4 regions of the Glutamicibacter protophormiae genome follow, and region 1 is predicted to be linked to each of the others. Evidence: riboswitches for the same ligand, from Rfam matches in the RefSeq annotation. Region 1 holds a riboswitch; each other region holds the start of a gene.
What was found. Region 1 has a riboswitch for thiamine pyrophosphate ahead of JQN66_RS13050 (ECF transporter S component). Riboswitches for the same ligand answer to the same signal wherever they lie in the genome.
Positions count from the first base shown of each region.

Region 2: linked by a shared signal. The riboswitch ahead of JQN66_RS01510 (3-oxoacyl-ACP reductase) and the one ahead of JQN66_RS13050 (ECF transporter S component) in region 1 are both predicted to bind thiamine pyrophosphate.
Region 3: linked by a shared signal. The riboswitch ahead of thiO (glycine oxidase ThiO) and the one ahead of JQN66_RS13050 (ECF transporter S component) in region 1 are both predicted to bind thiamine pyrophosphate.
Region 4: linked by a shared signal. The riboswitch ahead of thiM (hydroxyethylthiazole kinase) and the one ahead of JQN66_RS13050 (ECF transporter S component) in region 1 are both predicted to bind thiamine pyrophosphate.

Region 1 is NZ_CP069806.1:2,784,604-2,792,049, forward strand. It holds gene JQN66_RS13040 (aminodeoxychorismate lyase) at 1-432, shown strand, start outside; gene JQN66_RS13045 (ATP-binding cassette domain-containing protein) at 439-2,763, opposite strand; gene JQN66_RS13050 (ECF transporter S component) at 2,760-3,380, opposite strand; TPP riboswitch at 3,446-3,564, opposite strand; gene JQN66_RS13055 (DUF4235 domain-containing protein) at 3,639-3,890, shown strand; gene mnhG (monovalent cation/H(+) antiporter subunit G) at 3,962-4,369, opposite strand; gene JQN66_RS13065 (MrpF/PhaF family protein) at 4,369-4,635, opposite strand; gene JQN66_RS13070 (Na+/H+ antiporter subunit E) at 4,632-5,264, opposite strand; gene JQN66_RS13075 (Na+/H+ antiporter subunit D) at 5,278-6,879, opposite strand; gene JQN66_RS13080 (Na(+)/H(+) antiporter subunit C) at 6,876-7,325, opposite strand; gene JQN66_RS13085 (Na+/H+ antiporter subunit A) at 7,322-7,446, opposite strand, start outside.
Region 2 is NZ_CP069806.1:304,102-311,547, forward strand. It holds gene JQN66_RS01500 (hypothetical protein) at 1-549, shown strand, start outside; gene JQN66_RS01505 (hypothetical protein) at 554-1,156, shown strand; TPP riboswitch at 1,222-1,315, shown strand; gene JQN66_RS01510 (3-oxoacyl-ACP reductase) at 1,377-2,186, shown strand; gene JQN66_RS01515 (NtaA/DmoA family FMN-dependent monooxygenase) at 2,183-3,520, shown strand; gene JQN66_RS01520 (siderophore-interacting protein) at 3,641-4,828, opposite strand; gene JQN66_RS01525 (zinc ribbon domain-containing protein YjdM) at 5,028-5,375, shown strand; gene JQN66_RS01530 (NADPH-dependent F420 reductase) at 5,466-6,128, opposite strand; gene JQN66_RS01535 (LLM class flavin-dependent oxidoreductase) at 6,149-7,210, opposite strand.
Region 3 is NZ_CP069806.1:2,462,400-2,469,845, forward strand. It holds gene moeB (molybdopterin-synthase adenylyltransferase MoeB) at 1-48, opposite strand, end outside; gene JQN66_RS11420 (thiazole synthase) at 45-887, opposite strand; gene thiS (sulfur carrier protein ThiS) at 891-1,133, opposite strand; gene thiO (glycine oxidase ThiO) at 1,130-2,302, opposite strand; TPP riboswitch at 2,290-2,394, opposite strand; gene JQN66_RS11435 (Fe-S cluster assembly protein HesB) at 2,621-2,917, shown strand; gene JQN66_RS11440 (OsmC family protein) at 3,104-3,535, opposite strand; gene JQN66_RS11445 (GNAT family N-acetyltransferase) at 3,540-4,004, opposite strand; gene JQN66_RS11450 (alpha/beta fold hydrolase) at 4,151-4,966, opposite strand; gene JQN66_RS11455 (lysoplasmalogenase family protein) at 5,025-5,756, opposite strand; gene JQN66_RS11460 (VOC family protein) at 5,866-6,567, opposite strand; gene JQN66_RS11465 (oxidoreductase) at 6,935-7,446, shown strand, end outside.
Region 4 is NZ_CP069806.1:57,487-64,932, forward strand. It holds gene thiD (bifunctional hydroxymethylpyrimidine kinase/phosphomethylpyrimidine kinase) at 1-256, opposite strand, end outside; gene thiE (thiamine phosphate synthase) at 253-894, opposite strand; gene thiM (hydroxyethylthiazole kinase) at 887-1,681, opposite strand; TPP riboswitch at 1,671-1,765, opposite strand; gene JQN66_RS00305 (GntR family transcriptional regulator) at 1,803-2,168, opposite strand; gene JQN66_RS00310 (hypothetical protein) at 2,165-3,766, opposite strand; gene JQN66_RS00315 (aldehyde dehydrogenase family protein) at 3,865-5,298, shown strand; gene JQN66_RS00320 (amino acid permease) at 5,378-6,826, shown strand; gene pgm (phosphoglucomutase (alpha-D-glucose-1,6-bisphosphate-dependent)) at 6,823-7,446, opposite strand, start outside.

The sequences.
Region 1 (7,446 bases):
GCGCCGTGGCTGCTGATGGGCGCCAAGACCCTGTCCTACGCGGTGAACATGGCGGCGCTGCGCTACGCCCGCAAGCACGGAGCCCACGAGGTCATCTTCACCTCCGCCGACGGCGTGGTGCTCGAAGCCCCCACCGCCACCGTGCTGCTGGCCCAGCGCGACGGCGACACCCGACGCCTGCTGACCCCGATGCTGGAAACCGGCATCCTGCCCGGCACCACCCAGAGCGCCATCTTCGACGCCGCGCGCCAGGACGGCTGGGAACTGGGCTACGGCCCGCTGCGCCCGGAGGACCTGTACCAGGCCGACGGCGTGTGGCTGGTGTCCTCGGTCCGCCTGCTCACCCCGGTGCGCACGCTGGATGCCAAGCCGATCCGGATGGACGCCGAGCTGCATGCGCAGCTCAGCGCCCTGGCCGATTCGATCCGCTAGCCCCGGCTACCAGATCAAGTTGTAGGTTCCGGCCCAGATCGCGGCCGTGATGGCCGCGGCGCCCAGCAGGACGCCGACGGCCAGCACCGCGCCGTCCCGCCGGGTGAACGTGGCGGTGCGGATCCAGGTGCGCTGCCCGGTGCCGAATCCCTTGGCCTCCATGGTGGTGGCCAGGCGCCCGGCCCGGCGGATCGCCTGCACCAGCAGCGCCAGCAGCTGGCCGAGCTTCGCCCCTACACGCTGGCGCACGGTGCCTAGGTTGCCGATGCCGCGGGCCCGCCGTGCAAGGGTCAGCGTGGTGAATTCCTCCACCATCAACCCCAGCAGACGCATGCCGGCCAGCGCTCCGAGGACGAAGCGGTGCGGCACCTTCAGCTGCTGCGACAACGCGCCGCCCAGGTCGCTGGGGTTCGTGGTGGACAGCAGCAGCACCATCGGAACCGCCATGGCCAGGGCACGCAGCCCCGTGGCGATGCCGCCGGCCACCGAGCCCTCGGTGATATCGAAGATCCCCAGGTCCAGCAGCACCCGCCCGGAATCCTGGCCCACCAGGGCAATGCCCCAGGCCGCCAGGACACCTGCCACCAGCAGCGGCCAGCCGCGGCGGAAGAACGCCCCGATCCCCAACCCGGCCAGCGGCAGCATCAGCAGCGTGGCCGCGATGACCACCGCGGCCGAAACCCAGTCCACCGTGCTGATCAGCGGCAAGGTGGCCCCGGCGATCGCGCCGAACTTGGCCAGCGGATTAATCTTCGCCAGCCAGCTGTCCCCCACCGGTGCATCGAGCATCGGCGCCGAAGAAGACCTTCCGGAAGCCGCCTGGGCCGGTGCCAGCACCAGCTCGTGGGCCCCCAGCGCCGCGGCGAAGTGCTCGTCATGGGTCACCGCGATGATCGCGGTGGATCCGGCGAGCTGTTCAATCAGCAGCTGCGCCAGCTCGCGCCAGGTATTGGCGTCCTGCCCGAAGGTCGGCTCATCGAGGATCACCACGTCCGGCGAGGCGGCCAGCACGGTAGCCACCGACAGCCGGCGCTTCTCCCCGCCGGAGAGCGTGAACGGGTTCGCCTCGGCCAGGTCCTGCAGGCCAAGCCGCACCAGCAGCTCCTCCACCCTGGCCTCGACCTGCCGCGTGTCGTACTTCAGCTCCTCGGCCGCGCCGCGCTTGGCACGCAGCGGCGCGAAAGCCAGCTCTTCGCGCACGGTCTGGGTGACGAACTGGTGTTCGGGTTCCTGGAACACCGAGCCGATGCGCGCGATGAGCGCACCGGCCTTCCAGCTGAACGGCGAAGGCGGCAGCCCGTCGGCCAGCTGGCCGCTGGCGGCGAACTGGCCGGACACCGGTTCCAGCAGTCCGCCCAGGGTCAGCGCGAGCGTGGACTTCCCGGTCCCGTTCTCACCGCGGATCACCAGGGCGCTGCCTGCGGTGACCTCGAAGCTGGCCGGCGCGGTGCGCACCGCCTGTTCGCCGCGCGCGCACACCAGCTGCTCGGCGTGCAGCATGGGGGCGCCGGAGGCCTGCGGCACCGGCGAGGTCTGCGGCACATAACCCGGGATCCAGACCCCCGCCCGCGCCAGCTCGGCGCGGACCTCCTCGTCGCCGACCAGCGCGTCGGGGTGCAGGTCGTGGGCGATCCCTCCTCCGGGGGCGAGCACCAGCACCCGGTCCACATGCCGGGCCCAGGCCTCCAGCCGGTGCTCCACCACGATGAGCGTCGCACCGGTGGATTCGACGGCGCCGATCACCGCGTCGCGCAACGGCGGAATGCTCTGCGGGTCGATGTTCGCGGTCGGTTCATCCAGCAGCATCAGTCCGGGGCGCATGGCCAGGATCCCGGCCAAGGCCAGGCGCTGCTTCTGTCCTCCTGACAGTTCCTGCGTGCGGTGCTCGTAGCCCAGCGCCCCCAGGCCCACTGCCTGAAGCGCCTGCGGGATCCGCGCGCGGATTTCCTGCGGTTCGACCCCCAGGTTCTCGGCGCCGAAGGCGACGTCGTCGCCCACCCGGCTTTGCACCACCTGGGTTTCGGGATCCTGCTGCATCAGGCCCACCGGGAAGGAGCGCGCGAACGCGTCCTGCCCGCCAACCAGCAGCTCGCCGCGCGGGCCGGCCTCCTCATCGACTTCGAGCACACCGGCCAGCGCGTGCAGCAGGGTGGATTTGCCGGCCCCGGACGGGCCCAGCAAAAGCACCTTCTGCCCCGCGGGGATGTGCACGTCCAGCCCGGCAATGGCCGGGCGCGCGCGCTCCGCATGCTGCCAGGTGAACCTGCGGGCGCTGATCTGCACTCCCTGCCGGGTCAACGGGGCCGTACGCCCGTTGGCGGCGGCGCTCATTTTCGCACCGCGAACGCCGGCTCCAGGTGCGCGCGGCGGCTGGCGAGGTTGCTCAGCGCGCCGGTGCGGGCCAGTGCCCGGGTGATCCACCAGGACAGCAGGCCGGCGACCACCAGGCCGGAGAAGGCGGTGGCACCCACGTGGAACAGCTTCATGGCCTCGGTGTATTCGGCCACGCTGCCCACCACGTAGGCTTCGCTGAGGCCGGCGAACAGGCCCGATCCCAGACCCGCCAGCAGCGCCACCGGCAGGTTCCAGTTGCGGTAGCGGAACAGCGCGAACACCAGCTCGGCGCCGAGGCCCTGGACCAGCCCGGAAATCAGCACCGGCATGCCCCAGTGCGTGCCCAGCAGTGCTTCGACAACCGCGGCCAGCACTTCGCAGAACAGGGCCGCGCCTGGCTTGCGGATGATCAGTGCGCCGAGCACCGCCGGGAACAGCCACAGGCCGGTCAGCAGGGCGGTGCCGGGCGGGAAGGCGGTGAAGGCCAGCGAAAACAGGCCGTAGCTGGCGGACCAGGCCCAGAAGACCACGCCGGAGGCGACGGCGATCACCGAGGCGATGACGATGTCGACTACGCGCCAGGTGCTGCGCTGCGTCGTGCGGGATGTACTCATAAGATGTCCTCCTTGATACAGGAGGGGGGATGAACGGATTAAGGGCGCCATCAGACGCCGGTCCGCATCCGAGATGCTCGACTTCCTTCGCCGGTACTAGCCGGGGCAGGTTCGAGGGTCTGCGATCTATCGCACTCTCAGCGTCTTTTGCCGCGAACGGCCTGACGCTCCCCTGTCGGAATAATTGCTGCCCACCCACCATACCGCAGGTAAGCTGGCAACGGAACGACAAGTCGCAACGTTGAACGTGAGGTCCACATGAACACAGTACAAAAGCTCATCGCCACCGGTATTTCCCTGGGTGCGGGCTTCGTCGGCAGCAAACTGGTCGACCAGCTCTGGAAGGGTTTCACCGGCAGCACCGCCCCGCGCAAGGGCAGCGAGGAAGCAGCCGAGGCCTCCATGCGCCAGGCGCTGACCTTCGCCGTCTTCTCAGCCGTGGTCGCGGCAGTCATCCAGGTGCTGGCCGATCGCGGCGCCACCAAGGCCATCGCCAAGTTCACCAAGTAGAACCCCCGGCGCAACGGCGGCGGGCCATTCCCCAGCGGGGTGATGGCCCGCCGCCGTTCGTTGCGGGAAGGCTATTTTCCGTCCGGCCCGGGGTCTTGCCTGTCGACGACCGGAATGGCGCCGGTGGCCGACCCGGAGCTCACCTTGTCCACAACTTGGCGCAGCTCGTCGGAGAACAGGGTGTCCTTGGCCGCGTGCTTGGTGCGGTAGCCCGAACGTCCGATCATGTGGGCGGACACCGGAGCGGTCAGCAGCTGCATGGCCCACGCCAGGATCAGCACCGGGACGATGGTCCAGTTGCGCAGGTGGATGGCCAGCCCGGCGAAGATCAGCAGGAAGCCGAGCACCTGGGGTTTGGTGGCCGCGTGCATGCGGGTGAGCATGTCGGGGAAGGTCAGCAGGCCGATGCCCGCGATCAGGGACATCAGGCATCCGAGGATCAGCAGGACCGCAACGAGGATGTCGAGGAAAAGCTCCATTACGCATTCCTCTGATCCGACACGTAGCGCGAGACGGTCACCGATCCGATGAATCCGAGGGTGCAGGCGGCCACCACGAACAACAGGTAGTCGGTGTGCCGGTTCAGCGCCATCTCCAGGCACAGGGCTGCGGAAATAATCAGCAGCATCACATCCAACGCCAGCACCCGGTCCAGGATCGAGGGGCCCTTGACGACGCGGATCAGGCAGGCGATGCCGCCCAAGGCCAGCAGGCTGCCGCAGATCCAGATGACAACTTCGATCATGGCTGCTCCTTCTTCCTTCTCACCCTGGGACTGCATTCGTTTTTGATGGCTTCGTACTCGTCCTGGCTGCCGATCGCCATGATCAGGCGGCGTTCGATGTCGCGGATGTTCTCCCGCGCCTTCTCGACCTCCCGTGCGGAGTCGACGTCGATGTAGTGCAGGTACAGGGTCGAGGAGCTGCGGTCCACGTCCAGCACGAAGGACCCGGGTATCAGCGTCAGCACGTGTCCCACGGTCATCACGATCAAGTCCGAATCGGTGCGCAGCGGCACGGCGATGACCGAGCTGCGGGTCTGCTTGCCCCGCACCACTGCCAGCCAGGCCACGTGCACGCTGGCGGCGATGACCTGGCCGAGGAACCACACGAACAGCTTGACGCAGTACCAGAGGTTCAACCGCCCGGAGAGCACCACCGGAGGCAGCGGGAACAGGTTGACGATGACCAGGGCGATGATCGCCCCGAAGATCAGGTTTCCCGGGGAGAAATCCTGCCAGAGCGCTCCCCAGACGAAAACCAGCAACAGCAGCAACGGCCATTCCTGCTTGAGCGTGGCGCGGTGGCGGACGCCGGCGGTGTCCAGCGCGTCGTCGATGCGCTGGTCGCGCGGGGCCAGGTTCTTGTTCGGCATGCTTTCCCTCCGCTCAGTAGTTCAGGATGGCGTTGATGTACGGTTCATGGGCGATCAGCTGCGCCGCCACGCGCTGGCAGAACTCGAAGATCGGCCCGGCGAACACCGTCAGCGCGATGCCCGCCACCACCAGCGACCCGGTGGCATAGCGCATGCCCCACGGCAGCGCGGCGGATTCGAGCTCGCGGGCCAGCTTCAGGCCCAGATGCGGTGCCTGCGCCCCGCCGGCGGCGGTCTGGTCGGCCACCTTCGCGGCCTCGTCCACCAGGTCCGGGTTGGGGATCTCGGCGTCCGCCGCACGGCGCCAGAACATGCGCGCCCACACGCGGATGATCGCCAGCAGCGTCAACAGGCTGGTCAGCAGGCCGGCACCGATGACCACCCAGGTCAGCGCGTCCGCGTCCTGCGCGGCGGCGTGCAGCAGCCCGAACTTGCCCAGGAAGCCGGAGAACGGCGGGATGCCCCCGAGATTGATGGCCGGGATGAAGAACAGCAGCGACAGCGCCGGCGACAGCTTGGCCAGCGAGCCCAGCCGGGTCACGTTCGCGCTGCCGGCCCGGCGCTCGATCAGCCCCGCCACCATGAACAGCGAGGTCTGCACGATGATGTGGTGGCCCACGTAGTAGATGGTCGCCGCAATGGCCAGCTCGCCGCCCACTGCCACCCCGAAGATCAGGTAGCCGATGTGGCTGGTCAGCGTGAAGGAAAGCATGCGCTTGAAGTCGGTCTGCGCGATCGCGCCGAGGATTCCGATGACCATGGTCAGCGCCGCGACCACCAGCAGCCCGGCGTTCACCGCGCCCCCGGGGAACAGCAGCGTCTCGGTGCGCACGATCGCGTACACACCCACCTTGGTCAGCAGGCCGGCGAACACCGCGGTGACCGGCGCCGGGGCCGTCGGGTAGGAGTCCGGCAGCCACAGCGACAGCGGGAAGACCGCGGCCTTGATGCCGAAGGCGATCAGCAGCAGCACGTGCAGGATCAGCTGCGGACCCGTGTCCAGCTGCGGCAGCTTCACGGCCAGGTCGGCCATGTTCACGGTGCCGGTGGCCGCGTAGGTCATCGCGATGCCCATCAGGAAGATCACCGAGGAAACCACGGAAACCACCACGTAGGTGGTGCCGGCGCGGATGCGCTCAGCCGTGGCGCCCAGGGTCAGCAGCACGTAGCTGGCGGTCAGCAGGATCTCGAACCCGACATACAGGTTGAACAGGTCGGCGGCCAGGAAGGCGTTGGACACCCCGGCCAGCAGGATCAGGTAGGCCGGGTGGAACACGGACACCGGCCCGGGCTCGTCCCCGTCGGCCAGGCCCTGGCTGGTGGCGTAGAACAGCACCGCCAGCGACACCACGGTGGAAATCAGCAGCATGAACGCGCTGAAGCCGTCGACCATCAGCGAGATGCCCCACGGCGACTGCCAGCCGCCGATGTGCACCGCATAGCTTTCCCCGCCCCACACCGCGGCCAGCATGCCGGCCTCCAGCACCAGGGTCACGCACAGGATGCCGATGGTGATCAGGCGCTGCAGCTTGATGCGGCGGCGGACCAGGAAGGCCGCGCCGGCTCCGAAGATCGGCAGCACCACCGCCAGCGGAGCAAGATCCAGGAAATTCACTCTTCCCCCTCGCGAATCGGTCGGCCTTCTTCATCGACGAATTCTGTCGTGTCCTCGGCCACCGGCGAATCCTCTTCCTCGTCATAGGCGGTGGACTGCGACACCTTGATGTCTTCGGTGTCGTCGGCCAGCACGTCGGCACTCGTCAGCGTCCAGGAGCGGTAGATCATGGCGAGCAGGAACGCAGTTACCGCGAAGGTGATGACGATGGCGGTCAGGATCAGGGCCTGCGGCAGCGGGTCGGAGTACTGGTCCGCCGGCAGGTCCGGCCTGAACAACGGCGCGGCGCCCTTGCGCCCGCCGGAGGTCAGGATCAGCAGGTTCACCCCGTTGCCCAGCAGCATGATGCCCAGCAGCACGCGGGTCAGGGTGCGTTCGAGCACCAGATAGAACCCGGTGGCCAGCAGGACCCCGGTGATGACCAGGAAGGTGATGTTCACGCTCATCGTCCGACTCCCGTCTGCGAGGCTTGGATTGGGTCATGTTGTTCGATGGGGCTGCGGCCCTCGGACAGCAGGTCGATCTCGCTGCCCAGGGAGCGCAGCACGTCCTGCACCAGGCCGAGCA
Region 2 (7,446 bases), 1.3 Mb from region 1:
ACCGATGAACAGCAAGGTGGAGGAAACGGAACAGCATGGGATGCCGAGCAACAAGACCACGATGAAGATCCGTACGCGAAGTACTACCAAGAAGGCATTCCGATATTCTCGGAGCTGCAAACGCAGGTTCTGCGACCTGCGCCGATCTTCGGGGATCCGGATTCTCGTGAGAACGCCGATGAACTGCTGATGGGAACGGCCGGTTTCTTCCGCGTAACGACCTACACGGATGAAAACGGCCAGCCAGTATCTGTCAACGAATCGATGTCCATGGGCGCTGACGCGCAAGATGCGGGAACCTACGTTGTGGAATTCGGGTGTTGGGGAGTCGGACTCGCAACTTTGCAGGTATTTCTCGACAGCGAGGCTATGGATCCGGATGTCTTGCCTTCAAACGAGATCCCGTTGAACTGCGGTATCCCCGCGAAAACAACTGAAGGTGTGTTTGAAATTGACCGGGCCGCCCAGGGCTACACCATTTTAGTTTCTGGAGAACCTGAAACGGTCGGCTCTTTCGAGGTCAATCTGTACCGGAGAAATGACGGGTGACTGGATGAGGAAGATGATGCCTCTACTCGGTGCCGCGGTTCTGGCGCTCACGTCCTGCACGACTCCGGTCTCCGAATTGAGCCCGGTAGATCGCGAATTTTCCAACCTGGGATCGGACAACATTCAATACCGGCAGCCCATCGCGGAGCTGTCGTCGGAGGAGAAGCTCGAACAACAAGAGGCCGCGATGACCTTTCCCCCGCTGATGTATCTTGCAGTAGTCGGGTTGCATTCAACGGCCGGGAGCGAAGAAAGCATGGGTTTCTGGCAAGGAGAACTCGACCAACGTGGATATCACGGGCTGGTTGCCTGGGCCGCGGCGGGATTCAAGTACCAACAGGGCGGAACCCTGGCCCCGGACACAACATCTGTTGAGGTGGACTTGCCCGGGCCGTATTTGATCAAATATGCCTGCACCGGAACGGGCCAGGTCGACCTGACTGTCCGGGACGGGGCAACGACATTGCTGGAGCATTCCCACACGTGCACGAAACCCCACAACGTGGCCGAGTTCGAGATCGACCGGAAGCTAATCCAGAGCATGGTCATCGAGCAGGTTCCGCAACCTGAAACCCGAGCTAGCTACGAATACCAAGTGATCCAGTAGCATCCCGAAACTCCCGGAAGAGACTTGTGTTGGGTCGTCCGAGACGGCCTGTGGTACTAATGGGACATAGTGACACGGGGTGCCGCCGAGCGGCTGAGATAAAACCCGTCGAACCTGATCCAGTTAGCACTGGCGAAGGGAATGTCCTGGATACCTCGATGCCACGCATCCATCCCGGGGTCCCGTTCGCCTTGACACATCTTCAAGGAGTTCGAGCACCATGAACGCACGCACAGCAATCGACGCCGCAACGTCGGCAAACTCTTCCCTTCCTCTCAAGGACCAGCTGGTGCTGGTCACCGGCGGAGCGCGCGGACTGGGCGCCGCCATCAGCACCGCTTTTCTGAAGGCCGGGGCGCAGGTCGTGATCAATTACAACAGCTCCTTCCAGGCGGCCGAGGAACTGGCCGATGCCTTCCCCGGGCAGGCGCTGGTCTTGCAGGCCGACGTGCGCGACGCCGACGCGTTGAAGGCGCTGGTTGCCGCGGCGACCGAGCATTTCGGACGACCAGTCACCACCCTGGTCAACAACGCCCTGGTTGACTTCTCCTTCAACGGGGATGCCCGCTCCAAGGCGGACGAGCTGTCCGCCGAAGAACTCACCGCCCAGTTCACCGGCTCCGTGCTCGCACCCGTCGGTGCAATCCAGGCGGCGCTGCCGGGCATGCGCCAGGCCGGCTTCGGGCGCATCATCAACATCGGCACCAACCTGTTCCAGCACCCCGTGGTCCCGTACCACGACTACACCGCCGCCAAGGCGGCGCTGCTGTCGCTGACCCGCACCTTCGCCGACGACCTGGGCCCGGAGGGAATCAACGTCAACATGGTTTCCGGCGGCCTGCTGCGCACCACCGATGCCTCGGCGGCCACCCCGGCGGAGGTCTTCGACCTGATCGCCTCCGGCACCCCGCTGCGCCGGGTGACCTCCCCGGCCGAGCTCGCCGACGCGGTGCTGTTCTTCGCCTCGCCGCTTTCGCGCGGGGTGACCGGGCAGAACCTGATCGTCGACGGCGGACTGGTCAAGGGATGAGCCAGCCGGTGAAGCAGGCCCGTTTCAACCTGTTCATCTACGGCGCCGGACACCACCAGGCGGCCTGGCGTGCGCCGGACTCCCCGGCGGAGCGGCTGGGCGAGACTGCGTACTACGTCGAATTGGCGCAGGTGGCCGAACGGGGCCTGCTGGACGCGGTGTTCCTGGCCGACGGCCAGGCCGTTGCCCCGGAGGCCGCGGCGGCAGGTCCTACCTGGTTCTTCGAACCGTTTACGCTGCTGTCCGCGCTGAGCCAGCACACCAGCCGGATCGGCCTGGTCTGCACGGTGTCCTCCAGCTTCTACACCCCGTTCCATGCCGCCCGCATGCTGGCCAGCCTGGACCGGCTTTCCGGCGGCCGGGCCGGGGCCAATGTGGTCACCAGCATGTGGGACGCCGAGGCCCAGAACCACGGGCGCGAAACCCTGGGCGACCATGCCTACCGCTATGGCCGCGCGGATGAGTTCATCACGGTGCTGCGCCAGCTGTTCGGCTCCCACCCCGCTGCCGCGGTGCAGGCCGACCGCGAGGGGGTATTCACCGACCCGAATCAGCTCTCGCGCATTGACCATGCGGGCGAGCACTTCGGGGTGCGCGGGCCGCTGAACATTCCCGACGGGCCGCAGGGCGCCCCGGTCCTCTTCCAAGCCGGGGCCTCCGCCCAGGGGCGCGAGCTCGCGGCGGCCCATGCCGAGGCGATCTACGCGGTGGCCGCGGACCGGCAGATGGCGCTGGACTACGCGCAGGACGTGCGTTCCCGGGCCGCCGCGGCCGGGCGCGATCCGCAGGCCCTGGCCATCATGCCGGGGCTGGTCGCCTACGTGGGCCGCACCCTGGAGGAGGCCAAGGACAAGCAGCGCCGGCTCAACGACCTGCTGCCCATCGAACAGGCGCTGGCCCAGCTGGCGGTCTTCGTTCAGCAGGACACCCATGCCTGGGAACTGGATGCCCCGGTGCCGCCGTTGCCCTCCGCGGCGGAATTCACCGGCCCAGCCGGACGCTATGCGACGATCCTGCGGCTGATCGAGATCCACCAGCCGACGGTGCGCGAACTACTCGGGCTGCTGGCGGCCGGGGGCGGGCACTGCACCGTGGTGGGTACGCCGGAGATGATCGCGGACGAGATCGAGCTCTGGCTGGATACCGGGGCGGCTGACGGCTTCAACCTGATGCCGCCGAACCTGCCCGACGGCCTGGCCGATTTCGTCGAACTGGTGATCCCGGAGCTGCAGCGGCGCGGGCGGTTCCGCACCGCCTACGAGCACCGCACGCTGCGCGGCCATCTGGGTCTGCCCATGCCGGTCGCCGGGGGAGCGCTGGCCCAAGCCCGCTAGCAGCCGCCGAGATACGCCGACCGCCGTGTCCCTAGATGCTGGTCGCCGAGCCGGAATACAACCGAAGCGCATTGCGTTTCGGTGTATTCCGCCTCGGGCAGGAAACCGCAGGCACGGCGGTCAGCGCATCATCCGTCCTTCGCGCAGCGTCCAATAGGAGGAAATGTGGGTTGAGCGCTTCGACAAATTCCACTGCTCGCAGATGCGGCTGATCGCCTTGACGGTGCTTCGTTCCGCATGCGCCACAACACCCAGGCCACGGCTCGGAACGGTCAGCGTCTGGAACGCATCGGCCAGGACTTCGCTGCGTCCGGCCGGAACACCGTCGCGGGAAAGCCAGCGCAATTCAACCCCTTGAGGATGTTTCACGTCAAACATTCCTTGGTCGTCGGCGATTTCGAGCAACGCCACCCCCTGCGCGTGCTCCGGGAGCGCTTCGAGGATTTTGGAGATGGCGGGGATCCCGGCTTCATCCGCGGCCAGCACATAGTATTCGGCCCCCAGCTGGAGGGAAGTTTTGCTGCGTGCCGGGGAAATGACCAGCGCCGCCCCCGGCTCGACCGTTCCCGCCCAGTGCCCGACCGTTCCGGGGCCGCCGTGGACCACGAAGTCGATGGCCAGTTCGTCGACCACGTGGTCGATCCAGCGGATGGTGTAGGACTTCGAGCGAGGCATCATTTCGCGGGGCAGCCGCTGGCGCAGCTCTCGGAGGTCGTAGGGCGGAACCAGGCCCAGGGCCGGATCTGCCGCATAGACCTTGACGTATTCATCCAGGGCGCCATTGGATCGGTAACTGTCGAGGTTCGGGGCGCTGGCCACGATGCGCACCAGCTGGTCGCTGAGCTTCTGCACCCGGGTCACGGTCAGGACATGCTGGTCGATTTTGTGCCGAGGGGCTTCGACGTGGCTGACCGGCGGGGAGTAGCGGGCCAACGGTTCTTCGTAGGTTTCGGAATACGGCCGCGCCTCCTGCGCCGCGGCGGGTGCTGCCGGGGGCGCCGCGCCGGGAGCTGGGGGAGCGTAGCGCGTCGGGCTGAACGAGGTGCGCAGCGTCTTGTCCAGCACCTTGCGCGCGGCGGTGAGCGCCGCGGCGGCTCCGGCCCGTTCGGCGGCGGCCAGCAGTTCGCCGGTCTGCTGCTCGTCCAGCAGCGACCCGCTGGCGATGCTCTGGTACAGGTGCTCCTTGGCCGTTGCGTGCCCGGCCTGGGCTCCGGCCTTCTCGGCAATCCTGAGCACCTCAAGGGTCAGGCCCTCCTTTGCGGAGATGGACACCTGGGGGCCGTACTTGTTGTATTTGTGCTTCGACATGGTGTGCCTTCCCGCGCTGTTCGGGCTACTGCTCCTAGCCTGAGTATGAGCGAATCGGCCCGGACAGGCAAGGGCGGATCCCACTGACGCAGGAGTCCGGCGGCTGCCGGAAAACACCCGCATTGCGAAGCGGAATCCGATTCCGTCCGATATTCGATTCGGTCGACAATATGCAGGTCAGCTCACTAAAATTAGCCTCATGTCTGATACTTTGCCGCCATGCCCGAACTGTTCCAGCGAGTACACCTACCAGATGGATGCGCTGCTGGTCTGCCCTGAATGCGGCCATGAATGGAACGCGGTCTCCGAGTCCGAAGAAACCGCGGAAGCGGTGATCAAGGACGCCGTTGGAAACATCCTCCAGGACGGGGATACCGTCAGCATCACCAAAACCATGAAGGTCAAGGGCGCGCAGAGCGCGTTGAAGGCCGGAACAAAGGTGCGCAATATCCGTCTGGTGCAGGGCACCGGAGACCACGATATTGCCGCCAAGGTCGACGGGTTCGGCCAGATGGAACTGAAGTCCTCGATCGTGAAGAAGATCTAGACCGGGAAACCCCTGTCGCGGCACGGCCCGCCCCTTCGCTCGAAGGGGCGGGCCGTGCCGCGTGGTGCTGGTTCTTCCGGTGCTGGAGGCCTACTGGCCGGTCAGCGGGGCCGCCGGAGTGGCCAGGCCGATGAGCTCCGCCAGCCGCTCGCGGGTTTGGTTGGCGCCGAATGCCGGCTGCCCAGGCTGCAGCCGCACGCCCTCGGCCAACGGGCCGATCGGCAGCGGATCGAAGCCGAACGCCTCGATGATCCGGCCGGCCTGGTCCACATCCGCGGAACGGTCGCCGGCCAGCGCAATGGCCTTGCGCTGCGCGGCGCCGGCCGGCTGGGCCTCGTCCTCCAGGTCGTGGTAGCCCATGTGGTTGAAGGCCTTGACGAGCCGCGAGCCCGGCAGGAAGTCCTGGATCAGCACGGAAGTGGAAACCCCCGGGGTGTTCAGGTCCTCGCGGATCCCGTCGGTCTCCCACCAGTAGTTCATGGCGTCGATGACCAGCTTGCCCTCCAGCTGCGCGGCCGGGATGTTCCGGTACTTGCCCAGCGGCAGGGCGAGGATGACGATGTCGGCCTGGCCGGCGGCGGTGGCCGGATCCACGGCGACCGCGCCCGGGGTCAGCACCTCGATGGTCAGGGCGATGGCGCCCGGGTCGCCGGATCCGGCGATGAGCACCTTGTAGCCTGCCGCCAGCGCGCGGCGGGCGAGCACGGTGCCGATCTTGCCGGCGCCGAGGATGCCGATGGTCTGCTGCTCCATGTTCTCTGCCTCCTGGCTGGTTAGCTGTTGATCTTGGCGGGCTGCTCGGCGAGCATGTCGCGCACCATCGGGATGACCTTGGTGCCGTAGAGCTCCACGGCCCGCAGGCGGGCGCCGGCGTCCACTGCGCCGCCGGAATAAATCAGGTCGAAGCGTCCGATGTCCAGGCTCCGCAGGGTGGCGGCGATCTTGCGCGCCACGGTTTCCGGCGAGCCGATGTACAGCGACCCCTCCGCGGCCTCGTGCTCGAACTCGCTGCGGCTCATCGGGCTCCAGCCGCGCGAAGCGCCGATCCGGTCGCGCTGCTCCTTGTAGGCGTCGAACATCAGCTCGCGGGCCTGCTCGTCGGTGTCGGCCACGAAGCCGGGGGAGTGCAGGCCCACCGGCAGGGTCTCGTGGCCGAACTGGTCGTTGGCCCGGCGGTACAAATCGACGTACGGGGCGAAGCGCTCCGGGGAGCCGCCGATCACTGCGAGCATCATGCGGAAGCCGTAGTGGGCCGTGCGGATCACCGACTGCGGCGAGCCGCCCACGCCCACCCAGGTCTTCAGGCGCCCTGATTCGGTCTTCGGGAAGACCTCCACGTCCTGCAGCGCGGCCCGCTTGGTGCCGTTCCAGGTCACCGGCTTCTCGTTGAGCAACTCGTGGAACAGGTTGATCTTCTCCTCGAAGAGGACCTCGTAATCGGCCATGTCGTAGCCGAAGAGCGGGAAGGACTCGGTGAACGAACCGCGGCCCAGCATGACCTCGGCGCGCCCGTTGGACAGGGCGTCGACCGTGGCGAAGCGCTGGAAGACGCGCACCGGATCGTCGCTGGACAGCACCGTGACCCCGGAGCTGAGGCGGATGTTCTCGGTGGCGGTCGCGATTCCTGCCAGCACGGTTTCGGGGCTGGAGATGGCGTACTCCGGGCGGTGGTGCTCGCCCACGGCGATCACGTCCACGCCAGCCTGGTCTGCGACCACGGCTTCCTGCACCGTGGCGCGGATGGCCTGGGCCTGCGTTACCAGCTCGCCCGACGGGCCGCTGGGCACGTCGCCGAAGGTGTCGATGCCGAATTCGATGTTCTCGATGGCGTTCATCTGCAGTCCCCGTTTCCGAAATAAGTTGATGCCTCAATCATGCATCAAACTTGTTGACGTGTCAACTACAGTGGGCGTGCACGGCGCGCGGCGGCCCGGAAACGAGCAACGGCGGCCGGGGGAAAATGAGCCCGGGCGGCAACCGGCGCCTGCAACTGAGACAAGAATGCAATGCCTCTGTGCTGGAATGCCATTAACGGGCGCCACTACGGTTAAGGGACTGTTCGTGCAGGCCT
Region 3 (7,446 bases), 320 kb from region 1:
CGGGTCCAGCGCGGTGCGCGGTGCAACCAGCGGTGCGCGCCGGCTCACGAGAAGTCGCCGATCAGCGCCTGCATCATGCCCTCGCCCGGGGAGGAGGCCAGCGCGGTGTCGCGCACCGGGATGCGCCCGGCCAGCCGTGCGGCCCGTCCGGCGCGCACGGCGTCGCGCATCGCGGCGGCCATCAGCGGGGCGTTGTGGGCGCGGGTCACGGCGCTGGCCAGGAGCACCGCGTCGCAGCCCAGCTCCATGGCCTTGGCCGCGTCCGAGGCGGTGCCCACGCCCGCGTCCAGGATCACCGGGACGGTGGCGCGGGAGACGATGGCGGCGATGTTGTGCGGGTTCAGGATGCCCAGCCCGGAGCCGATGGGCGCGCCGGCCGGCATGACCGCCGCCACCCCGGCGTCCTGCAGCCGGGAGGCCAGCGCCGGGTCGTCGTTGGTGTAGGCGAAGACCTCGAAGCCGTCGGCCACCAGCTGCTCCGCGGCGGCGAACAGCTCCAGCGGGTCCGGCAGCAGGGTGTGCTCGTCGGCGATGACCTCCAGCTTCACCCAGTTGGTTTCCAGCGCCTCGCGGGCCAGGTGGGCGGTGAGGATCGCGTCGCGGGCGGTGAAGCAGCCCGCGGTGTTCGGCAGCGCGGCGATGCCGTGGCGCTGCAGCAGCTCGTACACGCTGGCCGAGCCGCCGGAGGAGTAGTGCCGGATGGAGACCGTGGTCAGCTCCGTGCCGGAGACGACGAGCGCCTGCTCCAGGGTGCTCAGCGAGGTGGCCCCGCCGGTGCCCAGGATCAGCCGGGAGCCGAAGCTGCGCCCGGCCACTTCGAAGGCGTCGTTGGCGGCGCTGAGCTCGGTGAGGCCCGCGGCGGCGTTGGTTGCGGTGGCGTGGTCCATGGTTCAGCCTCCCTGGGCGGCGGTGACGAGTTCGACGGTGTTCCCGGCGGCCAGTTCGCGTGTCGACCAGGCGCTGCGCGGGACCACGGCGCCGTTCACGGCGGCGGCCAGCCCCAGCTTGGCGCCGTCCGCGGCCTGGCCGCGCTCGTCCAGTTCGCGGCCCAGATGCGCGGCGATCAGCTCGCGCAGCGTGGAGCCGTCCGCGATGGTGGCGGGGGTTGAATTCAGCGTGATGTCGATGGTCATCGGTGCATCTCCATTCGGGTCGGTGCGGCGTGGCCGCCGGCACGGCGTGGGTCGGTGAAACGTGCGGGGTCGGTGAAACGGGCGGGGTCCACGGCCCGGGCGTGTTCCGCGTTCGGCGGCAGCCCCTGGACCAGGTCGGCGGCCAGCGCGGACCCGAACGGGGTGAGCAGCACCCCGTGGCGGGAGTAGCCGGTGGAAAGCACCAGCCCGTCGTCCAGCCGCCCGACCAGCGGCCGGTCGTCGGGGGTGCCGGGCCTGGCGCGGGCGATGACCTCGTTCAGCGAGCAGTCCACGATCCCGGGAACCAGCCGGCGGGCGTTGTCCAGCAGCCGGTGCATCTGCCCGATGTTGACCGCCTCGTTGCCGTCCTCGCGGCTGCTGGCGCCCAGCACCAGCGAACCGTCGGCGCGCGGCACCAGGTACACCGGGTCGCGGTGCACGATCCCGCGCACGGTGTGCTGCAGCAGCGGCGGTCCGGAGGGGCCCTGCAGCCGGAAGATGTCCCCGTACACCGGGCGCAGCGGCAGCCGCGGCGCCCCGGCAACGGCGCCCAGGCCCGCGGCGAGCACCACCTGGTCCGCCTCGATGATCCGGCCGCTGCCGGTGCGCACCGCGCGGGTGGCCCCGGCGCGCTGCAGCAGCTCGACGGCGGGTTCGCGGACCAGGTGCGCGTCCAGGTGCCCGGCCAGGATCCGAACCACCGAGCGCGGGTCGATCTGGTGGTCGCCGGCGCAGCGCACGGCGCCGGCGATGTTGCTGGCCAGCGCCGGTTCCAGCCGGCGGGCGGCGCTGGGCAGCAGCACTTCGGCGCCGAATCCCAGATTGGTCTGCAGCTGCACCAGCTCGTGCAGGGCATCGCGGTCGGCCGGTTCGGAGGCCACCACGAGGGTCGCGTTCCGCAGGTAGTCCGGGCGCAGGCTGGTGGCCTGTTCGATGCGTTCCACGAACTGCGGGTAGCGCTGGTTGGAGGCGCCGAGCAGTTCGTGCAGGATTCCCTGGCCCCAGGTGGTTTCGGCGGCCGGGGCGAGCATCCCGGCGGCGGCGCGGCTGGCGCCCTGCCCGGGATCCGGGTCGATGACGGTGACCTCGCTACCGCGCGAGAGCAGTTCGAAGGCGGTGGACAGGCCGATGATTCCGGCCCCGATGATGGCGACGTGCAACGACGGCACTTCCTTCCTACGGCGGCATGACCCGCATCAGGTGTGGCGGTCGGCTCGGTGCCCTCTCAGCCTGGTCGGTTCAGGCTCCCGCGGAGTTGAAGCGATTATAGGCACGACCCGCGGCGCAAAAGCCAGCCCGGCGCGTCCTTGCGCGTCATCTTCGCGCGCGATGGTCCCTGATCCGCGCAATGCACGGGGCTTTCCACGGCGCCGGGTGGGTAAATCCTCAAAGATCCATCAGTTTGTTTGCCCCGGGCCCGAAGGGTGCGGAAGTGTGGCGTGAAGGCGCCCGGAACCGGGCGGCACCGCAACCGGAAGGAGAACACAGTGCTGACACTGACCGATCAGGCCGATGCGATCGTGACCTCGCTGGTCACCAACCAGACGGAGGAGAACGAGGCGGGGCTTCGCATCCAGCCCGCCGACGCGGCCGAGGGCCAGCCCACCGCGCGTTTTGCCGTGCGCGTGGTTGACGGCCCGCAGCCGGCGGACCAGGTGATCCAGGGCGAGGGCAGCCCCGTCTTCCTCGACGAGCTGGTCACCGACGCCCTGGACGACAAGGTGCTCGACGCCAACGTGGATGCCGAAGGCACCATCACCTTCCAGGTCCTGGCCCAGCGTTAGGCTTCCGCCGCGCCCCGGGGCACGAGCTCCGGCGGCCCGGCCGCGAACGCGCCACTGCCCGGGCGGCGCTCGTCCGGTTCGGTCCACCCGGATCCGTACCACGAGCCGCTGCACCGGGCAGTGGCGTGTTGACTATGTTCTTATGCTCCGGCGCCTGGCCGGTTTCCCGCCGCGGCGGGAGGTTCGCTAGTCAGCGATCTCGCTGGTGACCTTGGCCCCCAGCTCGACGGTGCGCGAGACCGTGCAGTACTTGTCGTGGGAGAGCTTCACGATGCGCTCGACCATGCCGGCGGCCTTGCGGCCCTCGTCGGTGTCCGGGAACTTCAGGTCGAAGGACATCTTGATGTCCTCCATGCGTCCGGCGCCCTCCTCGCTCAGCTTGTAGCCGCTGGCGGCCACCTCGAACTTCTCCGGCTCGCTGCGGCGCGTGGTGGCCACGTCGACGTCGATGGCCGAGCACCCGGCGATGGCCGCCAGCAGCAGCTCCACCGGGGTCAGCAGCCCTTCGCCCTGGCCGAATTCCAGGCTGGCACCGGTTTCGCCGCTGGTTGCCCGGTACTTCTTGGACTCGACTCGCTCGACTTTGACTTCACGCAGATCACGGGTGTTTTCGCTCATGGATCTATCGTGACACGTCCGACGCGGAAATGTGGACATGGCGAAGCCGGATCCGGGCCAGCGGATCGGCCTGCTCCGCCGCCTTCTCAATCTCGAAGCCATGGTCAAGGAAGAACGTGAGGGTATTCGCATTCTGGCCGTTGATCTGGATGGTGGTGGCAGGGCACAACGTCAGGATGTCCTTAAGCAGCGCGCTGCCCACCCCCTGGTGCCGGTCGTGGTGGCGCACCCACAGCAGTTCGATCCGCGTTTCGCTCCACGCGGCAAAGCCGACGATGTCCTTGCCCAGCTGGGCGATCCGCACCGAGACCCGCTGCGAATACACCGCTTCGAGCGCGTTGGCGACGGCATCCACGTCTGCCGCCGAGAGGAAGTCGCGGCCTCCCTCCGCCGAGTTGCGCCAGACGTCCAGGAGTTCGGGAACTTCCTCCACGCTGGTCCAATTGCGAAGAACGAGCATCTCAGTCATTGCAACTCCTCTCCAGCCGCGGAATACACCGCATGTTGTCTTGTAATTTTCTCCTTGTGAGATGCCACCGAGAAGCACGGATTGGTAACAAGTAGCCACTCATCTGCGCCCTGAAACCGCGCACGGGGGTGGTGGACTGTCACAACTCACTTCCGGGAGTAGGCCAGAACCGCCCTGCTCCAGCGAGTCATTTCCCCTGCAACGATATCGGGTTGGTCAAGGTGCACGTTGTGCCCGGCCGATGGAACGACCGTGATTTCTGCCGAGGGATACCGTGCAGCGAGCTTGCGGGGATCCGCGAAGCCGGTGACATGGTCCTGCTGGCCGCACAGCATCAGCACCGGACAGTCCAGCGTGCCGGCCCGCTCGACAGGCAGTTCATCGAGGAAATAGCGCTTGGACAGCTTCACCATCGAGCGCAGGTTCACCGAGCGGATCCCCGGCAGCACATGGATGCTGAAGCGTTGCCAGTTCTCCACGGTCTGGAGCACTGACATCTTCTCGTAATGATCCGCGTCCTGCAGCGGAAGCCCTGCCAGCAGGCTCGGGTCGCTGTGCAGAATTTCCCGCGGCGGCACGGTCCGCTGGGCATGCAGCGGGAAGACCAGCGGCGCCAGCATGGCGATGCCGGCTACCTGCTCACCGAACCGGTCCCCCATCTCCTGTGCCAGCAGCGAGCCCAACGAGTTGCCGACCATCGCGAAGGGACGTTGTCCGCATTGCCTGCGGATCAGCGCTTCGAGCCAGTCGGCGATTTCGGGAAGTCCCCCGGCGCCCTTCAGGCCAGCGGTTTGGCCCATTCCGGGAAGATCCACATAGATGCGCTGGAAAATTCCGGTGGCGGCCAGCACTTCATCCAGCGCCAGGAGGATCCGGTGGTCCACCCCGTGCCCGTGAATCAGCACCAGGGGGATGCCCTGGCCGGCAACTTTTTGCACGCCGTCGATGTGGTGCTGGTTCATGCTCAGTGGGTCATTCCTTCGAGGCGCGGGCGTCAGATCGGCACGGGCCCCGCACCGATCACGGCCCGGCGGCTTGCGGCCTCGCGGCCGTTGGCGCCGCGTTGTCCTTGTCCAAAATAGCGCTCACCAGTAGAAACTGTCCAAGAATGTAGGTGAGCATGATCCAGAAGTCCTGGGCCGGGATATGGATGTCCGTGAACGAGCGCAGTGCAATCAGCGCATCGGAGAATAAGAACACCGCTCCGCCCAGCCCGCCCCGCAACCCGGTTCCGGTCGATAGCACAGCCATCGAAACCAATGCGAGGCCGTAGAGGACCACCGGCACCAGCAGCGCACCGGCCGAGGGCCCGCACAGCACCACCAGGGCAGCGAGCACGAGCAGATACGGGACCAGCCCCAGGGGCCGGCGGAGCACCGAGCCGCGCCACCACCGGCGCAGGAGCAGGATGTAGAAAACCTGCGCCACCATGAAACAGCCGACCATCGTCAAAAACCCGGGATCGCCGTCGATCACCCGCGGCAGGGAATCTCCGAGCCAGGAGAAGAACACCGCGGCCAGCGCCAGCGTGACGGTACGGCTCCGCGGCGCAGCGGTGGACGCAAGGATGAATCCGCCGAGCATGGGCATCAGCAGAACCTGCGTCGCCTCGCCGAGCATCCTCCCCGGAGCGACAAGCTGCGACGCCAAGTGGACCAGGCTGACCACCAGCAGAAGCGCCAGGAACACCCGGGCCAGCGGCCTGCTGTCCGTGCCCCCGACGCGTTCCAGGCGAACCCCTTCGCTGCCCATCGTTCCCCTTCATGACATTGCCGGCCCGGCGCGGCACCGGCCTTGGGACGACCCTAGCCAGTGCGGCCGACCGGGGCAAGGCATCGGTCCGTGCCGCGTTCAGGGCCCCTCATTGGCCGCCGCCATGGACCGTGCCCGTTGCCGGGAGAACGCAGAACTCGTTTCCCGAAGGGTCTTGGTAGATGCGCCATGGCAGCTGGCCCCATCCCGGGTGCAGTTCGCGGCCGCCGGCCGCGGCGATCCGCTCTGCGACAGCCTGCGGATCATCGTCGGCGTCCAGCCGAAGATCAAGGTGCACGGGGTTCTTCTCCGTCTCGCGCTTGGCCTCGGCTTCCGGGACGAATTCCAGAAGCGGTCCCCGGCCGCTGGGATGGCGCAGCGCCGCCGGTCCGCCAGTCTGGTCGATCCGCCACCCCGACAGCTCCGCCCAGAAGTGCGCATCGCGCTGCGGCCCGCTTGATTCCAGCCGGAGCGCTGCCAGCCGCAGCGGTCCCTCCGGCGCCTGCCCTGCGCACCCGCTGGCCACGGTGAACCGGTGACCCGCCGGGTCGCGTCGCAGGTCGACGTCCGCCGCTGGGCCGGACTCCGCTCCAGCACCGGCGACAAGGCCCGGGACCAGCCGCTGCCGCGAACGCCTGCCCGGCTCGACCTGCGGGAAGCACAGGTCGAGCACCGGTCCGCCGGGAATTCCCAGGCGGGTCTCGAAACCCTCAGCGCTATCGCTGAGCTGCTCGCAGCCCAGCATGTCCTGCCAGTACCGGCCGGCGGCCCGCGGTTCGGCCGCATCGAAAACGATGTTCTCCAAAAACATGGGTACACCCTACCGGCCTTGGGTGTGCTGCGGGCGTCCCGCGCGGGAAGTTTCCAGACGGCCGGCGGGTCCTGCTGCGGGAGGCCTGCGCCGCCCTTGGTTGCTTGGGCCACAGACCGGAAAACCGGAAGAATGTGGACTTAGTCAATGGAAAATGAATAAAAGCCCCAAAAGATCGTTGACTTAGTCAAAGGTAAACCGGGAGTTCTGCGGGTCGAAATGCACCGGGCTCGATTTCCGGGAACTCCGCGAACCGTTGGCTGACTTGGCTCCACGCAATGGACAACGAATTTATTCCGTGTTTCCGGAAACAAATTTCAGGTTCTGACATGCTTTTTCATGATTAATTCAGTCGTACGATATTTGCATGAGCACCAAGACATTTCCACACCTGATGTCGGAGGGCCGCATCGGTCCGATGACCACCCCGAACAGGATTGTTTTGCCAGCCATGGACATGAACGTGTCCGAAGGCGGCGAGATCGAGCAGTCCGAAATCGACCACTACGCATCCCGCGCCGCTGGCGGCGCCGGCCTGATCATCACCGGCGCCTGCGCCATCGCCTTCCCCTACGGCGCCGCGTCGATGAAGGAACCTGGCCTGTCGGATGACAAGTTCATCCCAGGCATCAAGGCGCTGGCCGACGCCATCCACGCCGCAGGCTCCAAGCTGTGCATCCAGTCGACCCACCACGGCAAGGTCGCCCGCGTCGACACCGCCAACGACCGCCCGGTCTTCGCCCCGAACCAGCCGGACTACAGCTACTCCATGGGTGCGCTGGCCGACTGCACCCCCGAAGAGCTGGCCAAGATGGGCGCGGCCACCGCAGGCAAGAAGATCAGCTATCACGAGATGACCAAGGAAGACATCGACTGGCT
Region 4 (7,446 bases), 1.1 Mb from region 1:
CGTCGATGATCTCCTGGTTGGCGAGCATGCCGATCTTCACCGCGTCGATGCGTACATCCGCGCTGATCGCTTCGAGCTGCGCGGTGACGAAGTCCGCGCCGATGGCCTGCACGCCGCTGACCCCGAGGGTGTTCTGCGCGGTCAGCGCCGCGATCACTGCCATGCCGTAGCCGCCGTTGGCGGCGATGGTCTTCAGGTCAGCCTGGATGCCGGCGCCGCCGGACGGGTCGGAACCAGCAATGGAAAGGATGTTCACTTCGCCGCCTCCCATGCGGAGACCAGCTGGGCGCTGGCGGTGCGCGGATCAGCGGACTGGCAGACCGGCCGCACCACGGCCAGCCCGGCGCCGCCCCCGGCGCGGATGGCGGCGGCGTCGTCGGCGGTCACCGCTCCGATGGCCACGCACGGCAGCTCGGTCCACCCGGTGCGCTCCGCGAAGCCGTCCAGGCCCAGCGGGGTGGGGTGGTCCTTCTTGGTCGGGGTGGCGCGCACGGCACCCACCCCCAGGTAGTCGATGAACTCGGCATCGCGATTGGCCTGGGCGATCTGCTCCTCGGTGGAGGCGCTCAGCCCGATGATGCCCTCGCCGAGCAGCTGGCGGGCCAGATGCACCGGCACATCCTTCTGCCCGATGTGGATGCCGGTCACCGCGGCCCCCGCGGCGCGCGCGGCCAGGAACACGTCGATGCGGTCGTTGACCAGCAGCTCGGCCTTGCCTTCGGTCAGCTTCGCGGCGGCGAGCGTCAGCTCGAAGAACTCGCGCGCGCTTTCCTCCTTGGCGCGCAGCTGGATCCACTGGATTCCGCCGGCCACGGCTGCTTCGATCACCTCAAGGGTGCTGTGCGGGGTGCAGCTGTCGGTGTTGGCCACCAGGTAGGCTCCGAGTTCACGCATGGGTCGTCTCCTCACAGTTCAGGCTCTCAAGTGCGGCGGGCTCGACGGCCGCCAGGGAATCAAGGAAGGCCACGGCAAAGCTGCCCGGCCCGGAGCTGGCGGCCAGCGCCTTTTCGGCGGCCAGGCCGTAGTATCCGTGGGCCGCCACGGCGGCTTCGAACGGGTCCTCGTGCACCGCGAGCATGCCTGCGCATACCGCGCCCAGGGCGCAGCCGCCGCCGGTGATGCGGGTCAGGCCGATGCCGTTGGTGTGCACCAGCACGGTGCGCTGCGCGTCGATGACAGCATCCGCCTCGCCGGAGATCGCGACCACCGAACCGTATTTCACTGCCAGCTCGCGCCCGGCGGCGATGGCTTCCTGCACGCTGTCCAGCGAGTCCACACCTCGGCCGGAGGATTCCCAGCCGGCCAGCGCCATAATTTCCGAGGCGTTGCCGCGGATCAGCGTGGGGCGCCGGGCAACGATGCGCTGGGCGAATTCGGTGCGCACCGGCAGCGCACCGACGGCCACCGGGTCAAGCACCCAGGGGGTGCCTGCGGCGCTCGCCGACTCGACGGCTTCTTCCATGGCACGCAGCTGTTCGGTGGTGGGCGTGCCCAGATTGACCAGCATGGCCGAGGCGGCCGCGGCGAACGGCCCGGCTTCCCCGGGCAGGTCCGTCATGGCCGGGGCCGCGCCGGAAGCCAGCAGCACGTTGGCGGTGAAATTGGTAACCACGGTGTTCGTCAGGCAGAACACCAAGGGGGATTGTTCCCGGTAATTGCGGGCAACAATAGGCAGAGTCATGCGACATCCCTCCGCTAGCTTGACCTAGTTCAGGTTCAACGGGTCTCATCTCAGTCGGCTTCTCCGACACCCCGTGTCACTGATCCCGAGGGTACGCAGATAACCGCGCGAGGACAAATTCTTAACGAGCCCGGCGCTCCACCAGCGCCTTTATCGTCGCCGCGTCCACCCCCAGCTCCGCTGCCAGTTCCCAGACCCGGTCCACGGCCCGAATGAGGTCCTCGTCCAGCGGCTGCTGCCCGGGCAGCTGGTTGACCACGGTGCCCGCCCGGCGGCGCGAGGAGATCAGGCCTTCGGCCTCCAGTTCCTTGTAGGCGCGGGCCACGGTGCCCGCCGCCACCCCCAGATCGGTGGCCAGCGCACGCACCGTGGGCAGCTTGCTCCCGGCCGCCAGCTCTCCCAGCGATATCAGCGAGGCCACCTGGGCCCGGATCTGTTCGTAGGGCGGAAGCGCCGAGTCCAGGTCCACGGTGATCTGGGCGCTCATCGAAGCCCTGCGTCGCTGGTTTCCGGAAGCATCGAGCCCTGCGGGCGCGGCAGTGCCAGCACCGCCGGGGCGCAGAAGATCAGCAGCCCGAACAGGCCGAATCCTTCGAATAACCCGTATCCCATGAGCGGCATGGCGACGAGTGCTCCGGTGACCACACGCATCGAGCGGAATTCCAGCACCTGCCGATACCAGGTTTCCACCTCGCCTCCCACTTGCCACGGAAGCGCCACGGAACGGACCAGCAGGACGAATCCTGCATGCGCGGCGAGCAGCGCAGCGGCCAGCCCGACGATGATCCACCGGTTCGGTGGGACAAATCCCCACAGCAGCGCCAGCGGAGGAAAGAGCAGGAAGTACAGGCTGGCCGCCATCAGGAGTCCGGCGACAACGTAGGTCCATAGCGGCAGGCGAGCGGCGGGTTTGGGCAATCGCGCCACCGCTCGGGTCCAGAAGGCCATGTACGCCAGGTAGGCGGCGTTGACCAGTAGGTAGAACAGCGCCGCGCCCGCGAGGAGGAGCAGGATGGCGGTGGCGCGCTCGGCGGTTGGCATTTCCTGCGTCTCGGAGCTCGGCAGCATCGGCCATCCGACGGCGACCAGCAGGATGGCCGCCATGGCGCTCAGGTATTGCACCGCGAAAAGCTGCTCGCGTAGCCGGGCGAAGGCGCTGGAGGCGGCAGGCCGCAGGGATTCGAAGTTCACCGGTGGGCGCCAGAAGAACATGACGACGGCGATGGCAAGGACGGCGTAGTTGGCCGTCTGGTCCCATTGGCCCGCTACGTCGTTCATCCGCTCCCAATGATCGATGCCGGCGCCTTCGCCATCCATGAACTTGTCGGCGTCGTCGTAGATCCACCGCGCTTTGAAGTGCAGGGCTTCGCCACCGGCGCCGGCCAGGAGCACCGTCACCGTGCGGTAGAGGCGATTGAGCCACGTGATGCGCAGCAGCAGGTTGTCGTGTTCGCTGATGCCGTCCAGGGGCTTGCGCCGGAGGATGACCATGGTGGCGGCGAAGGCCGCAACAAGCAGGAGTGCCAGGCTCAGCCCCAGATAGGGAAGGACCTCCGCGGCCGAACGCAGTCCATCCTGGGCATCTGCGGTCACGATGTACTCATGAGCGTCTTCTTCTGTAATTTCCGGCGTGGGGGCGAGGCCCGTGACGTCGCGGACGCTGTACATCGCGAGCAAGCCGGCGGCGAAGACGGCCAGCATGACTGACGCCAGGGATTTGGGAATCAGGCCGGACAGGGTCCGGGGCTTCAGCGAGGCGGTGCGCTGCGGCTTGAGCTTGTGCGGCCAGGTGAACTGCCCCGCGATGTAGATGAATGCCACCCAGATCGCGGGCGTCGCGGCGGCTCCGATGGCCTCGGGCGTGCTCAGCCGCGTTTCCCCCTCGGGCGGGACCGCCGCGAGGGTATCGAACCAGCTGGCCGAGGTGCTGGCGAAAAATCCGATGAGAGCGCACCAGAAGGCGTGCTGCCGCGCCAGAGCCAGGCGGTTTCCGTCCTGCTTGGACGCAAGATTGCGCAGGATCAGGTAGATGATCAACGCCGCAAATGCGAAGCTGCCGAACTGTGAAGTCAACGAATTACTCATGGGTTCCGCCTTTCCGGATTCAATGTATCAATCAATTGATACAAAAGAAAAATGGTGGCAATCAGGTCAACCCCAGCCCGTTGACGTAGTCTCGATTCATGGGCCTGTTTACTTCCACTCCGCTGCCCGATCCCGTCGGCGACTTCGCGCCGCCCGTGGACGAGCATCCTTCGAAAATCGCCGCCACGCTCGCCAGCCTGCGCCACTCGGCCGATTCCCGCATTACCCACCCGCGCCGCTTCCGCGTCCAGCAGCTGCGCGCGCTGGAGAAGATGCTCGACGAGCATTTGGACGACTTCCTGTCCGCGCTGAACGAGGACCTGGGCAAGGGCGCCACCGAGGCGAAGTTCTCCGAGGTGGACGTGGTCCGCGCCGAAATCGACTTTGCGCTGCGCCATCTGGCCGAATGGATGGACCACACCAACGTCAAGGTGCCGCTCGCACTGCAGCCGGCCATGGCCAAGGTCGAGCCACGTCCGCTGGGCGTAGTGCTGATCATCGGCCCGTGGAACTACCCGCTGCAGCTCATGCTGGCCCCGCTGGTCGCCGCCATCGCCGCCGGCAATGCCGCGGTGCTCAAGCCTTCGGAGATTGCCCCGGCGAGCTCCGGGGCGTTGGCCAAGTTCCTGCCGCTCTACCTGGACAACCGCGTATACGCAGTCATCGAAGGCGGCGTTGACACCGCCACCGAACTGCTGGCTGCGCGCTGGGACCACATTTTCTTCACCGGCGGCGAGAAGGTCGCCAAGGTGGTCGCCGCCGCGGCCGCCAAGCACCTGACTCCGACCACCCTGGAGCTGGGCGGCAAGTCCCCGGCCGTGGTGGACAACCAGCTGCCGGCCGTCGCCAAACGGCTGGCCTACGCCAAGTTCATGAACGCGGGCCAGACCTGCGTGGCGCCGGACTACGTGCTGGCCATCGGCGACTCGGCGCCGCTGATCGAGCGCCTGGGCCAGACCATCCACAGCTTCTACGGCAAGGACCCGCTGACGCACCCCGACTTCGGCCGCATCGCCAGCCACCGCCATTTCCAGCGCTTGCTGGACATGTTCGAACAGGGCGAGGTGGTGCACGGCGGACAGTACGACGAGACGACCCTGCGCATCGCGCCGACCATCATGCGCAACGTCGACCTCGACGGAACGCTGATGCAAGAGGAAATCTTCGGTCCCATTTTGCCGGTGATCGAGGTGGCCACCTTCGAAGAGGCGCTGGAATTCATCGCCGCTCGGCCTGCTCCGCTGGCGGCCTACCTGATGAGCGAAAGCCCGCGGCTGCAGTCGATTTTCTCCGACCGGGTGCGCGCCGGCGCCATCGTGCACAATGCCCCGTTGGCCCAGATGATCATTCCGTCCCTGCCCTTCGGCGGGGTTGGTCCCAGCGGAATGGGCTCCTACCACGGCAAGCACGGCTTCGACCGGCTTTCGCAAATACGCTCGGAACTGAGCAAAACTACGGTGGTAGATACCCTGAGCGCAATTTATCCTCCGTACTCATGGGCTAAGCGAAAGATTATTGATCGCTTACTGTAGCGCGGTTCATAGCGTTTGAGCTCGCCGTGGTGCTTGGATTGAAAGGTTGGATTTTTCTATGCACCAGGAGCTGTAACGCATGAGTGAGCCCGCACCGTCCCACGACGGTCTAAAGCGTGGTCTCAAGGCCCGCCACCTGCAGATGATTGCAATTGGCGGATCGATCGGAACCGGATTGTTCGTCGCCTCCGGAGGCGCGATCGCCGAAGCAGGGCCCGGGGGAGCGCTGATCGCCTACGGGTTGATCGGGCTCATGGTCCTGCTGCTGATGCAGTCGCTGGGGGAGATGAGCGCGCGCCTACCGGTCGCCGGCTCCTTCCAGACCTACGCCACGGTGTTCGTCAACCGCCACTTCGGCTTCGCGATCGGCTGGAACTACTGGTTCAACTGGGCCATCACCGTCGCCGCGGAATTGGTTGCCGCGGGCATCATCATGTCCTACTGGTTCCCCGATTCACCGAGCTGGATCTGGGCGGCGATCTTCCTTGCGCTGCTCACCGGGCTGAACGCGCTGTCCGCCAAGGCCTTCGGCGAAGGTGAATACTGGCTGGCAATGATCAAGGTCATCACCGTCATCGTGTTCCTGATCTGCGGCGTCGCGATGATCTTCGGGATCATCGGCGGCAGCTCCCCGGGCTTCAGCAACTGGACGGATGGCGAGGCGCCGATCGTCGGCGGCTGGCTGTCCATCGTCTCGGTCTTCATGATCGCCGGCTTCTCCTTCCAGGGCACCGAGCTGGTCGGCGTGGCCGCCGGCGAGGCGGAGAACCCCAAGCGCGACATCCCGCGCGCCATCAAGGCGATCTTCTGGCGCATCATGCTGTTCTACATCGGCGCGATCTTCGTCATCGGCATGCTGATCCCGTACCTGGATCCCTCGCTGCTCTCCTCCGAGGCCTCCGACATCGCGACCTCGCCGTTCACCCTGGTCTTCGAGCGTGCGGGCATTGCCTTCGCCGCGGCCCTGATGAACGCCGTGATCCTCTCCGCCATCCTGTCCGCCGGCAACTCAGGGCTATATGCTTCAGCGCGCATGCTGTACTCGATGGCGCTGGACGGCAAGGCCCCGAAGATCTTCGCCCGGCTGAACCGCAACGGCGTGCCGATGCCGGCGATGCTGCTGACCGCCTCGGTGGGCCTGTTCGGCTTCCTCACCGCGATCATCGGCCAGGGCGCTGCCTACACCTGGCTGCTGAACGTCTCCGGCTTGTCCGGGTTCATCGCCTGGATCGGCATTGCGGTCTGCCACTACCAGTTCCGCAAGCAATACATCGCCAGTGGCCAGGACCTGGCCAAGCTGCCCTACAAGGCGCCGCTGTTCCCGCTGGGTCCCATCTTGGCCTTCGCGATCCTCATCGTGGTCATCGCCGGCCAGAACTACCAGGCGGTAGTCGAAGGCAACCTGCTGCAGGTGGTTTCCTCCTACATCGGCCTGCCGATCTTCCTGCTGCTCTGGCTGGGCCATTGGCTGGCCACCCGCAAGCAGCCAGCCGTGAAGATCGACCCGTGGACCGCCGAGCTGCACTAGGCGTTCAGCGCCGCATCCACGATCACCCGGGCCTCTGCCAGCACCTGCTGCAGATGTTCGGGTGATTTCGTTGATTCCGCGTAGATCTTGTAGATGTCCTCGGTGCCCGAGGGGCGCGCGGCAAACCAGGCATGCTCGCTGGAGACCTTCAAACCGCCGATCGCGAAGCCCGAGGCTTCCGTGGCCTTGGCGGTGATCGGGTCGCCGGCCAGCTCGGTGGCCTCGACCATGCCCGGGTTCAGCCTGCCCAGCACGGCTTTCTGCTCGCGGCCGGCCGGGGCGTCGAAGCGGTCGTAGAAGCTGCCGCCGTGGCGGGCGAGAAGCTCTGCGTGGATCTGGCTGGGACTCTTGCCGGTCACCGCGCGGATCTCGCTGGCCAGCAGGGCCAGCATGATGCCGTCCTTGTCGGTGCTGAAGGCGCGGCCGGCGAAGTCCAGGAAGCTGGCGCCGGCCGATTCCTCGCCGCAGAAGCCCACCTGGCCAGAGGCCAGCGGCGCCACGAAGTACTTGAAGCCCACCGGGACCTCCAGCAGCTCGCGCCCGTGGGCGGCGACCACGCGGTCGATCAGCACCGAGGAGACCAGCGTCTTGCCGACCTTCGCGTCGGCCGGCCACTGCGG